2 regions of the Streptococcus rupicaprae genome follow, and region 2 is predicted to be linked to the other one. Evidence: predicted binding sites of a transcription regulator. Region 2 holds the regulator's gene; the other holds the start of a gene.

What was found. The regulator Rex, encoded in region 2, represses fermentation and respiration genes when NADH is low (regulators of the CRP and FNR family bind a similar motif). The targets are predictions, from matches to a motif close to TTGTGAANTANTTCACAA.
Region 1: a site for Rex is predicted at 4,817-4,834, ahead of adhP (alcohol dehydrogenase AdhP). Genes of this name have one in related genera too.

The regions. Positions count from the first base shown of each region.
Region 1 covers NZ_JBEPLO010000018.1:2,106-8,227, forward strand. Annotated here, with positions in the region: gene ABID29_RS08105 (colicin E5-related ribonuclease) at 1-164, opposite strand, end outside; gene ABID29_RS08110 (hypothetical protein) at 255-452, opposite strand; gene ABID29_RS08115 (hypothetical protein) at 558-767, opposite strand; gene ABID29_RS08120 (BlaI/MecI/CopY family transcriptional regulator) at 966-1,427, shown strand; gene ABID29_RS08125 (heavy metal translocating P-type ATPase) at 1,411-3,666, shown strand; gene ABID29_RS08130 (hypothetical protein) at 3,922-4,248, shown strand; gene ABID29_RS08135 (hypothetical protein) at 4,252-4,503, shown strand; gene ABID29_RS08140 (hypothetical protein) at 4,463-4,759, shown strand; gene adhP (alcohol dehydrogenase AdhP) at 4,909-5,931, shown strand.
Region 2 covers NZ_JBEPLO010000003.1:31,288-37,409, reverse strand. Annotated here, with positions in the region: gene gyrA (DNA gyrase subunit A) at 1-2,009, shown strand, start outside; gene ABID29_RS01855 (sortase family protein) at 2,020-2,769, shown strand; gene radC (RadC family protein) at 3,003-3,683, shown strand; gene ABID29_RS01845 (gamma-glutamyl-gamma-aminobutyrate hydrolase family protein) at 3,680-4,372, opposite strand; gene ABID29_RS01840 (redox-sensing transcriptional repressor Rex) at 4,383-5,024, opposite strand; gene ABID29_RS01835 (DUF4649 family protein) at 5,161-5,379, opposite strand; gene ABID29_RS01830 (DUF1831 domain-containing protein) at 5,389-5,739, opposite strand; gene ABID29_RS01825 (cysteine desulfurase family protein) at 5,743-6,122, opposite strand, start outside.

The sequences.
Region 1 (6,122 bases), on a different contig from region 2:
AAGACTTCTGGTAGGTCCAGCGCATCTTCGCTGGCAAAGTAGGTCTTGAGCAAGCTGTCGCTGGTCAGGTTCTTGTAAAAATACTCCTTTAAGCGCTCATCGCTCTCCAGCTTGGTGTAGAAATAGCGCTCCAGCTCAGCCAAGGTTTCGGGTTTCCCCGACAAAATCCAGTCAATCTCGTCCTGAAGAACGGTCGGCTCTGGTGCGAGGGCGTCCTCCCACTCGGCTGTTTCGACAGGGTTGCTAGGGTCTTCTTACTCGATCCAGTCTGTTGAGAAGTGAGGTAATAGATCCTCTGTTTCCTGTGCTTGAGTCTCCATGATATCTGTGTTAGCACTTGACTCAGTATCTGGTCGGCTCTCGCTATCTGAAGCGGATAGTGATTCTTTTTCGGTCGCTGGAGCCTTGTCGGTTGTCTGAGGATTATTTCCCGAAGAAAGATCTCTGCCCACAGGTGTCTCTATCTCTGCGTCTTTGGTAGTCCATTCGTCCTTGGTTGTAGAGGCGAGATTAGACGAGTTATCTTGGGCTACTGCTTGGTCAGAGAGCTGCGAGGCTCAGTCAATTTGAACTTCTGTTGGCTCCACAACACTTTTTTCAGAATGGCTGATTTTCTTGTCCTTAGCACTGACACTGGATGACAACTTTTCCCCCGTTATGGCATGGTCTAGCACAGGAGGGCTGGTCTCCTGGGCTTTTACGGGGGCAACTTGTCCCAGCAGGGCCAAGATTGGCAACAAAAGCATGAAACATTTCCCCTTGTTCATAGGCTTTTCCTTATTAATTGTTAGTCCTCAAACGCCTTTGAAGATTAAATGAACTATACTAAAAAGTTTTGAGATAAGCAAGTGATTGAACAAGATTATTCTCGTTTTTGAGTAAAAACCGATGGTTACCCTTGACAAACTTCGATGACAGTTGTAAACTATCTATAGTGATTACATTTGTCATCGAAAGGAGGAGCTATGGAAAAAGAAGTCATGTCTAAGGCAGAGTGGCAGGTCATGCGGGTGCTCTGGGCCAATCCTGGTGCAACAAGCTCAGCGGTGATTGCGCATCTGAGTTCAGCCTTTAATTGGCAGGGGGTGACGGTCAAGACCCTCCTGCGTAGGCTCAGGGACAAGGGTCTGCTGACAGCGGAAAAAGAGACTGGCAAGTACCGCTATAGGGCCTTGGTTAGCGAGCAGGATAAACTGGTGCAGGAGATTAAGACGCTCCAATCTAGCGTTTGCACGACCAAGCAGGTGGACCTGCTTAAGGTTTTGCTGGAATTAGGAGAGTTCAGCCGAGCAGACTTAGAAGAAGTCAGCCGATTGGCTCTGGCCAAGAGGGAACAGGCGCCAGATCGAGTGATTTGTCAGTGCATAGCAGGCCAATGTACCTGCGGTCAACATGGAGGAGGATGTCATGATGCAAGAGAGATATAAGGTTAATGGCATGAGTTGTGCTTCCTGCGCAGCTAGGGTAGAGCGAACGGTTAGTCAATTGGCCGATGTGGCCAGCGCCCAGGTCAATTTTGCGACGGAGTATTTGACCGTCGAAAGCCATCAAGCGGATTTTGACTGGCAGACTGTCGTAGATGCGGTCGCTGAGGCTGGTTATGAAGCCATTCCTAAGACAAAGAATCAGCGCCAAGCCTATCAAGCGGATCAAGGTTATCAGGAGAAACAGAGCAAGGCTTTGAAAAGCAAGACGATTTGGGCTATCGCCTTCGCTCTGCCCTTGCTCTATCTCTCGATGGGGAGTATGCTGGGCTTGCCAGTTCCAAACCAACTATCCCCAGATCAGGCTCCCATGGCTTTTGCGTTAGTGCAATTAGCTCTAACCATGCCTGTCATGTGGCTTGGACGCGATTTTTACCAGAGAGGCTTTCGTAATCTCCTCAAGGCCCACCCAAACATGGATAGCCTGATCGCTGTGGGGACTGGTGCGGCCTTTCTCTATGGGCTTTATGCTGTTTGGGCTATTGGCCAGGGGGAGAATCATTTTGCGCACCATCTCTATTTTGAGTCGGTAGGAGTGATTATCAGCTTGATTTTACTGGGAAAATTTTTGGAGCTGAGGGCCAAACGCCAGACCTCTCAGGCCATTGAGCGCCTAATGGACTTGTCTCCTAAGACAGCGACGGTGGTGCGTCGTGGACAGGCGGTCGAGATTGATACAGAGGATATTCGGTTGGGCGATGTGGTACGGGTCAAGCCTGGTGGCATCATCCCTGTGGATGGACGGGTGCTCGTGGGCGAAACGGCTGTGGATGAGTCCATGATTACGGGCGAGAGCATGCCAGTCAATAAGGCTGTAGGCGACACGGTAATCAGCGCGACCATCAATCAGCATGGCAGCATTGACTACGAAGCAACCAAGGTAGGGGAGGATACGACTCTCTCCAAAATCATTCAACTGGTCGAAGAAGCACAGGGGTCTAAGGCACCGATTGCAGCCTTGGCCGATAAGATTTCGCTTTATTTTGTTCCAGTGGTTATCGGTTTGGCGCTTCTAGCCAGTGTCTTCTGGTTTTTTGTTAAAGACGGGGACCTCAGTTTTGCTCTTCAAATCTTTGTGGCTGTCTTAGTCATCGCTTGTCCATGTGCGCTGGGCCTAGCAACGCCTACGGCCATCATGGTCGGGACCGGTAAGGGAGCGGAGCATGGGGTTCTGGTCAAGTCAGGTCAGGCCTTAGAGACAGCTCATCATGTGGATACCATCGTCTTAGACAAGACAGGAACCATTACAGAAGGCAAGCCCCAAGTAACAGATGTGCTTGCTATGGCACCATGGCAGGAAAGGGATATCTTAGCGCTAGCAGCTGCCTGCGAAGCCGGTTCAGAACATCCTGTGGCACGTGCGATTTTAAGCCACGCGGCAACTCTTTGGCAGGAAAAGGCAGAGCAGCCCCCTTTAACCGTGACAGATTTCCAGGCCATCCCAGGCAAGGGTATTGTCGGCCGCTACCATCAAGCTCCGGTAGCTTTTGGCAATGAAAAGCTTATGACCGAGCAAGCTGTAGCTATCGATGGTCTCAGCCAGATAGCGCAAAGTCTGGCCGAGGCAGGTAAGACACCGATTTACCTGGCTCTTGACCAGCAGGTGATTGGCCTGATTGCTGTCGCAGATCAAATCAAAGAAACCAGCCGAGCCGCTATCGCTGAAATGCAAGCCATGGGGCTGGAGGTGGTCATGTTGACAGGGGATCACGAGGCGACTGCTCAAGCTATCGCTAAAGAAGTCGGGATTGCCCAAGTATTCAGCCAAGTCTTGCCCAAGGATAAGGCACAGATTGTCAAAGACTTGCAGGCTTCTGGTCGCCAGGTCGCCATGGTCGGCGATGGGATCAACGATGCGCCTGCTCTGGTACAGGCCAATCTCGGCTTGGCTATCGGTTCGGGAACGGATGTTGCGATAGAGTCGGCAGACATGGTGCTGATGCGGGCCAACCTTCAAGACGTCTTGACAGCCCTCAAGTTGAGTCGGGTGACCTTAAGAACCATCAAAGAGAATCTTTTCTGGGCCTTTGCCTACAACTTGCTGGGGATTCCAGTAGCTATGGGCCTCCTCTACCTTTTCGGTGGTCCGCTGCTGGATCCTATGCTAGCCGGGCTTGCCATGAGTCTGAGTTCTGTCTCTGTCTTGGCCAATGCCCTCCGACTGAAGAGACGGAAACTGTAACCACTGCCTTAGCGGTCTGACTCTTAAACTAGAGATGAGGCTCTTGAGGTCTTTAATCAATTTTTGTTCCATTCCAGCGGGCACCAGATTTATTTTGGCGGTTATCCAGCAATCCAACTTTTCTGATCTTTTGCTGAAAAGTGGGGAAGAGTTGACAAAGGCTCCTTGCCTTGGTAAACTAGCTGACAAGACAAGGCGTTTGGTGTGACAGGTTAAGATGACTGGTTGGATGAACAATTTAGCGAGGTATTTTTAATGGTGGAGAAACAGGCTCAGTACCACAGACGATCAATCGGCGATTATGACCTCCTTGTCCATGAGGACTTGCGTTTGGCTAAGCAGGTTGGTGAACGGCAGGCTTGGCTGGTCTTCTCCCGAGATGGCCAGGCCCTTCATGCCTGTTTGTCCTACGACGCTGAGGCTCAGGCCTTGCAGATTGACCCCCGTTGGCAGGTCGGATTGACCTTCAAGGACAACTTGGTCTCTATTTATCCAGATTATGACCAGGAGCAGAGTCCTTTCGAGGACGATGGAACAGATCTTCCATATTCAAAAGCCCATTTTACTTATCGATTGGAGTAAGCTATGACAGAAAAAAACTATCATCAGATGGCGTTTTACGGAAAAAACATCTTTATAGACGAATCCTTTGGTTTTCACGTGGATGAAGAAGCAAAGACCTTGCTGGTTATTGAGAAGAACTACACAGACTTCAATGCCGTTCTGATCTATCAAGAAGAAGACCAGAGCATCAAGATTTTGCCACGTTGGCAGAGTCATTTCTTGCTCAAGGGAGATGCGATTTACATTTCTCGCGAGGGGCATGGCAATGGCTGAGCAGGCGAGCAAGCAAACCATTACGATTGGGGATTGGCAGGTCACTTTTCCGCAGGACATCACCATCTTTAGGGAGCAAGAGGAGTGGTTGGTCTTTACGGAACTCGTCAGGGTTCTTCATGCCAAGCTAACCTATGATACTAAGAATCAGGGCTTGTCCGTTCAGATCCTGACGAATGAATTTGCTTTTGTACTGGAAAATAGAACCCTTGGGATTGAACGACAAAATCCTCGTGGAAGCTTATTTAACTGTTAGAAGAGGTTGGGAATGACCACCTCTTTTTTGTTAAAAAGTTTGAACCATAGAACTTTTTTGATAAAAAAATCACAAAATAATTGAATTCGGTTCCAAAAAGTATTATAATAAATTTGAAAATGAAAACCATTCCAAAAGGAGGAAAGAAAATGAAAGCAGTAGTTGTAAATCCAGAAGGGACCTATGTGGAAGTTGCGGAGCACGCCATTCGTGCCCTAGAAGCAGGTGAAGCCCTTGTAGACATTGAGTATTGTGGGGTCTGCCATACAGACTTGCACGTAGCTCAAGGAGACTTTGGCAAGGTGCCTGGACGTGTTCTTGGTCACGAAGGGATTGGTGTTGTCCGCGAAGTAGCTCCAGATGTGACCAGCCTCAAGCCTGGCGACCGCGTATCTGTTGCCTGGTTCTTTGAAGGCTGTGGTCACTGCGAATACTGTACAACCGGTAATGAAACCCTTTGCCGTACCGTTAAAAACGCAGGTTACTCTGTTGACGGAGGCATGGCAGAGCAGTGTATCGTAACAGCTGACTATGCCGTTAAGGTGCCAGAGGGGCTTGATCCTGCTCAGGCAAGCTCCATCACTTGTGCTGGGGTAACCACTTACAAGGCCATCAAATGCGCTAAACCAACACCAGGCCAATGGGTAGCCATCTACGGAGCAGGTGGTCTTGGAAACTTAGCCATTCAATACGCTAAAAATGTCTTCAACTGCCACGTGGTAGCCATTGACATTAACCAAGACAAGTTAGACTTGGCTCTTGAAAGTGGAGCAGACTTTGTCGTTAACGGTCGTGAAGTAGAAGATGTTGCTGGCCTTATCCAAGAAAAGACTGGTGGTGTTCATATTGCAGTTGTTACCGCAGTTTCTAAGGTAGCCTTCAACCAAGCCATTGACTCTGTTCGTGCAGCTGGTAAGGTTGTCGCTGTCGGCTTACCATCAGAAACCATGGATGTTCCAATCGTCAAGACTGTCCTTGATGGCATCGAAATCATTGGTTCTTTGGTTGGTACCCGTAAGGATTTGGAAGAAGCCTTCCAATTTGGAGCAGAAGGTAAGGTTGTTCCAGTTGTTGAAAAACGCCCAGTAGAAGATGCTGTTGCGGTCTTTGATGAAATGGCTGCAGGCACGATCCAAGGTCGTATGGTATTGGACTTCACCCACTCACACTAATTTAAAATGTCAAAACCCGAGCAAGCAGTAAAAGGCTTGTTCGGGTTTTGTCTGTTCACTTTATTGGCACTAGTGGTTCTCTGCAAGGGAAAGAATCTACTTGGGAATGTGGTCTGGTCGTTTAAGGAATAAATAGTCAAAAAGCGATTGATTACGACTGGTATTGGATCAAGTCAGACCTTGATTGGGTG
Region 2 (6,122 bases):
AGCGTGAACCGCTTGTTTTACCGGCACGTTTTCCTAACCTGTTAGTCAATGGGGCAACGGGGATTGCGGTCGGGATGGCAACCAATATCCCACCGCATAACTTGGGTGAAACCATCGAGGCTGTTAAACTCCTGATGGACCGTCCTGAGGCGACGACCCGTGAGATTATGGAAGTGCTGCCTGGACCGGATTTCCCGACTGGAGCTCTGGTTATGGGCAAATCAGGCATCCACAGGGCCTATGAAACTGGTAAGGGATCAATCGTCCTTAGGGCTAAGACAGAGATTGAAGAGCTGTCTAACGGCCGTGAGCGGATTGTTGTGACGGAATTTCCTTACATGGTCAACAAGACCAAGGTCCATGAGCATATCGTTCGTCTGGCCCAGGAGAAGCGGATTGATGGCATCACTGCTGTGCGGGATGAATCCAGCCGTGAAGGCGTTCGGTTTGTCGTGGAAGTGCGTCGTGACGCCTCTGCCAATGTTATCTTAAACAACTTATTTAAGATGACGAGTCTGCAGACTAACTTCGGCTTTAACATGCTTGCTATTGAAAATGGCGTGCCTAAGATTCTTTCTATTCGTCAGATTCTCAGTGCTTACATTAGCCATCAAAAGGAAGTCGTGGAGCGCCGTACCCGCTTTGACAAGGAAAAAGCTGAGGCGCGTGCCCATATCTTAGAAGGACTTCTGATTGCCTTGGATCACATTGATGAAGTGATTCGCATCATCCGAAATTCGGAAACAGATGCGCAGGCACAGGCAGAGTTGATGAGCCGTTTTAGTCTTTCCGAACGCCAAAGCCAAGCCATTTTGGACATGCGTCTGCGTCGTTTGACTGGTTTGGAGCGCGACAAAATTCAATCGGAATATGATGAGCTATTGGCTTTGATTGCTGATTTGGCAGATATCTTGGCTAAACCAGAGCGGATTGTTCAAATCATTAAGGATGAGCTAGACGAGATAAAGCGCAAGTATGACGATGATCGTCGCACTGAATTGATGGTCGGAGAAGTCCTGTCTTTGGAAGACGAAGATTTGATTGAAGAGACAGATGTTCTTATCACCCTCTCAAACCGTGGCTATATCAAACGTTTGGCCCAGGATGAATTTACGGCCCAAAAACGTGGTGGACGAGGCGTTCAAGGAACGGGGGTCAAAGATGATGACTTTGTCCGTGAGATGGTTTCGACCAGCACTCACGACCAGCTTTTCTTCTTCACCAATCAAGGACGTGTCTATCGCCTCAAGGGTTACGAGATTCCAGAATATGGACGGACGGCCAAGGGATTGCCAGTTGTCAATCTCCTGAAATTGGATGAGGGCGAAAGTATCCAGACCATGATCAATGTCAAGGCGGAAGATATGTCAGATGCCTACCTTTTCTTCACAACCCGCCAAGGTCTGGTCAAGCGAACCAGTGTTTCTGAATTCAGCAACATTCGCCAAAATGGTCTGAGAGCCTTGAACCTTAAAGAAGGTGATGAACTGATCAATGTCTTCCTGACAACAGATAAGAGTGATGTGATCATCGGTACGAAATTGGGTTACTCTGTTCGTTTCAAGGCAGCAGATGTCCGCAATATGGGACGTACCGCAACGGGTGTTCGCGGAGTTAAACTGCGCTCAGGGGACATCGTTGTTGGAGCAACGACAGTGACTGACTCTCAAGAAGTCTTGATTTTGACGGAGAAAGGTTACGGTAAGCGAACACTAGCTAGCGAGTACCCAACCAAGGGGCGTGGTGGTCTAGGGATCAAGACAGCTAATATTACCGATAAAAATGGTGCTCTAGCTGGACTTCTGACTGTAGACGGCAGCGAAGACATCATGGTCATTACCGATACAGGGGTCATTATACGGACCAATGTGGCTAATATTTCGCAAACCGGTAGAGCTACCCAAGGGGTCAAAGTTATGCGCTTGGATTCTGAAGCCAAAATTATGACCTTTGCCTTGGTAGAAGTGGCTGAAGAAGAGTCTGTAGAGGAAGTAAGGTCGGAAGAATAGGGAGAAAAATATGCGTTCAAACCGTTTAAAGAAAAAGAAAAAAAGCTGGAAAAATAGGCTTTATAGTCTGTTAACATTTCTATTGCTCCTTGTTTCATTAGCCTTGATTTTTAATACGCCAATCCGAAATACTATTATCGCTTGGCGGACTAATCAATATCAGGTGGAAAAAGTAACAGCAGAGCAAATTGAGACTAATAAAAAGGTCGCGACCACCTTCTCTTTTGAGGAGGTAGAGTCTCTCTCTACGGAGTCTGTTTTGGCTAACCAATGGGCTGCCCAGCAATTACCGGTTATCGGAGGTATTGCTATCCCAGAACTTGAGATGAACCTCCCTATTTTTAAGGGACTTAGCAATGAAGTGCTCCACTATGGGGCAGGTACCATGAAAGAAGACCAAGTGATGGGGCAAGGGAATTATGCCTTGGCCAGTCACCATGTGTTTGGGATTACAGGCGGAAGCAAGATGCTGTTTTCCCCTTTGGAAAATGGCAAACCAGGCATGAAAATTTATGTAACCGATAAGACGACTGTTTATACCTATGTTCTAACAACTGTTGAAACAGTGACGCCAGACCGCGTAGATGTTGTTGACGATGTGCCGGGTGTAACAGAGATTACCCTAGTCACTTGTGAGGATGCTGGCGCAGAGTTTCGGACCATTGTCAAAGGAACTCTTGAAAGCTCCCAACCATTTGAACAAGCAGACCAAACAATCCTCGATGCCTTTAGCAAATCCTATAATCAAATTCAGCTATAAGGAAAAACTCAAATCCAGCTCCCTAGAGACTTGGATTTGAGTTTTTTTTTCTGCCCAAAATTGGTTGAGTAGTTAAAGGTTATACCTTATACTCAAAGAACATCATTTTAGCCTAAGAAATGAAACGGATGATAGAAATGGTGTTCCTCGATGTGAGTTGAAAAGAGGGATCTTTGATTTTCAAAGACTATCATTTTGGCCTGCTTTACGAATTAAAGAGTAGGAGGAATGTCATGTATAGTATTTCGTTTGATACAGAGTCACTTTTGCCACGGGAACGCTTGTTGGAGCACGGTGCAGAGCAGCTGAGCCACCAAGAACTTCTGGCAATTTTATTAAGGACAGGGACCAAAGGTCACTCGGTTTTTCATCTGGCCAGCAATCTTTTAAAGAGTATCGGCAGTCTGACAGAATTACGTCACTTGTCTGTTCAGGAATTGCAAACCCTGACTGGTATTGGCAAGGTTAAGGCCATTGAAATCAAGGCTATGATTGAGCTGGGAAAACGGATCAATCAGGCCGAGTACCGGCAAATGGAGCAGGTCTTGAGCAGTGAAAAATTAGCTAAAAAGATGATGGCCGAGCTTTGCGATAAGAAACAAGAGCACCTGATCGCTATTTACTTAGATACACAGAACCAGATTATCAAGCAGGAGACCATTTTTATTGGGTCTGTGCTGCGCTCCATCGCTGAGCCGCGAGAAATTTTACACTATGCCATCAAGTATATGGCAACTTCGGTCATTGTGGTTCATAATCATCCTTCAGGCAAGGCCAGACCCAGTCGCAATGATGATGACTTTACTAAAAATATCAAAAAAGCCAGCGATTTGCTGGGCCTTGTTTTGCTTGATCATTTAATCATTGGAGCCAATAATTATTATTCCTATCGGGAGGAAACGGACCTGCTTTAGAGCTGGTTGACGATATAGTCAAAGAGTTTGAGGTCTTCCTCTCGATGATCGATCATAAATTCTGGGTGCCATTGGACTCCTAAGTAGGGGTAACCATCCTTGGCTTGCACAGCTTCGATGATGTCATCTTTATCAGAGTAACCAATGACTTCTAAGTTGGGTGCAAGATCCTTGATGGCTTGCCGATGGAAAGAATTAATCGCAGGGCTAGGGCCAAAAATCTTGGCCAAAATGGTTTGGCTCTGCAAGGAAATACTATGGGTAGGGTGCATGGCTGACAGGTCCTGCCAATGTTCCTTGATTTCTTGATGGAGTGTGCCGCCCATGGCTACGTTAAACAGTTGCGTGCCACGGCAGACAGAGAAAATTGGCTTGCGCCGCTTGACCATCTCTTGGATGAGGGCCAGCTCAAATTCATCACGCCCCAGGCTGTAATCATCGCTTTCAATGGTTTTTTCTTCACCGTAGAAATGGGGCATGACATTTTGACCGCCTGTTAAAATCAATTTATCAATGGTTTGGGCATAGCCAGCAGCTAGCTCTGGTTGACCGATAGGCAGAACTAGAGGTAGACCGCCGGCCTTTTGGACCCCTTCCACGTAGCCTTTGGCCACATAAACCTGAAAGAAGTTGCGGTCTTCTGGATTGTATTCAATATTACTTGTGATACCGATGATAGGTTGGGACATATTTTATTCCTTAATTTTCTCGCATGAAATAGAGCAGAGTTTGAAGTTCGCTGGTCAAGTCAACATACTGAACGACTACGTCTTTGGGGACGGAAAGATTCACTGGTGAGAAGGAGAGGATTCCTTTGATTCCAGCTTCAACCAATTGGTCTGCAACTTCCTGGGCCTTAACACTTGGAACAGACAGGATAGCTGTTTGTGCCTTAACTTCCTCAACTTTTTCTGCCAATTGTGAAATCGGCAAGATCGGGATACCGTCTTCCGACACCGTGCCGACAAGCGGGTGCTGGTCAATGTCAAAGGCCAGGACGATTTTCATTTTGTTGCGCTCATGGAAGCGGTAGTTGAGGAGGGCACGGCCCATGTTACCAATACCAACCAAAACGACATTGGTAATCGAGTTGTCGTTTAAGATATCCGCAAAGAAGTTCATCAACTTTTTGACATCGTAGCCGAAGCCGCGACGGCCTAGTTCGCCAAAGTATGAGAAATCTCGGCGAACAGTGGCTGAATCGATACCGATAGCATCCGCAATTTGCTTGGAGGATGCTTTTTCAATTTGTTCAGCATTAAATCGTTTGAAAATACGATAGTAAAGCGATAGACGCTTAGCAGTAGCGCGAGGAATTGTTTGATCTTTTTCGAGTTTCATTCTAGTCTCTCCTTTAGTCTCTTAGATTCTATTTTAGTGAAAGTTTGTGAAAAATGCAATTTTGACAAACTGAAAAAGCTATAAAATTTGCTTATAGCTTTTTTTACGGAATCGATAAGGTTGAGAAACTATCTTTTTAGGAGTATTGTTCCAAATCCATGGCTGAAATGTCTCGATAGAGGTCGCCAATAGTTCCTTGGTAACCGATTGATTGGCCATTGATGGTCACATCTTGGACAGGGAGGTAATCAGGAACTGTAATACAACCCATAAAGGCACGGCTAAAGGCATTCATGTTATCGTAGACTAATGTCCGTTCTTGTTGGTAACTATCTTGATAAGTAATGGTAATCATGTTTTCTACCTACTTTCTTTCAATTTTATTGAAGACATCGCGTTCGACCAGGCTATCCATGAGGAAGAAGAACTTCTGTTGGATAACAGGATTGGCACCTGGTTTGAAGATGTCAACCAGTCGCAGACCAGATTTGTCTGTAATATTGATTTTAAAACCGCTTAGGTCTTTATTGATAATGATTTTCAGGAGGAAGCCCTCACCAGAATTGGGAATTTCTTCCAGCAAACGGCTGAGCTCAAAATTTCCCAGCTTATTTTGGATGAAGGTATTATCAAGCAGGGTATACTTCTTGATTTTAGGGTCTATTTCGTAGCTAAAGGGGCAGTTTTTTAGATGAACAGATGCTGTAAAAGCCATAGATTATTCTCCTAGTAGGTTGATTAATGTTGCGATAAGTGTTTGAATGTCCTCAGAAGATGTGTGGGATGATAGGCTAATGCGAATGCTTTCTTTGAGTCTGGGACTGGAGCTCCCATAGAAGGCTTCAAGGACATGACTGGGTTCGATATTGCCAGCCGTGCAAGCAGAACCGCTAGAGACAGAGATACCTGCTAAATCCAGTTGCATGAGCAGGCGCTCGTTGAGCTGGTTTGGAAAACCGATATTGATGACATAGGGGCTAACAGGCTCTTGCTGGTTGAGGTAGTAGGGGATTTTTGCAGCGTCTAAGCCAGCGATCAGGTCTTCTTTAAGCTGGCGGACATGGGCTAAATTGTCTTGCCAAGAGGATAGACTCTCTG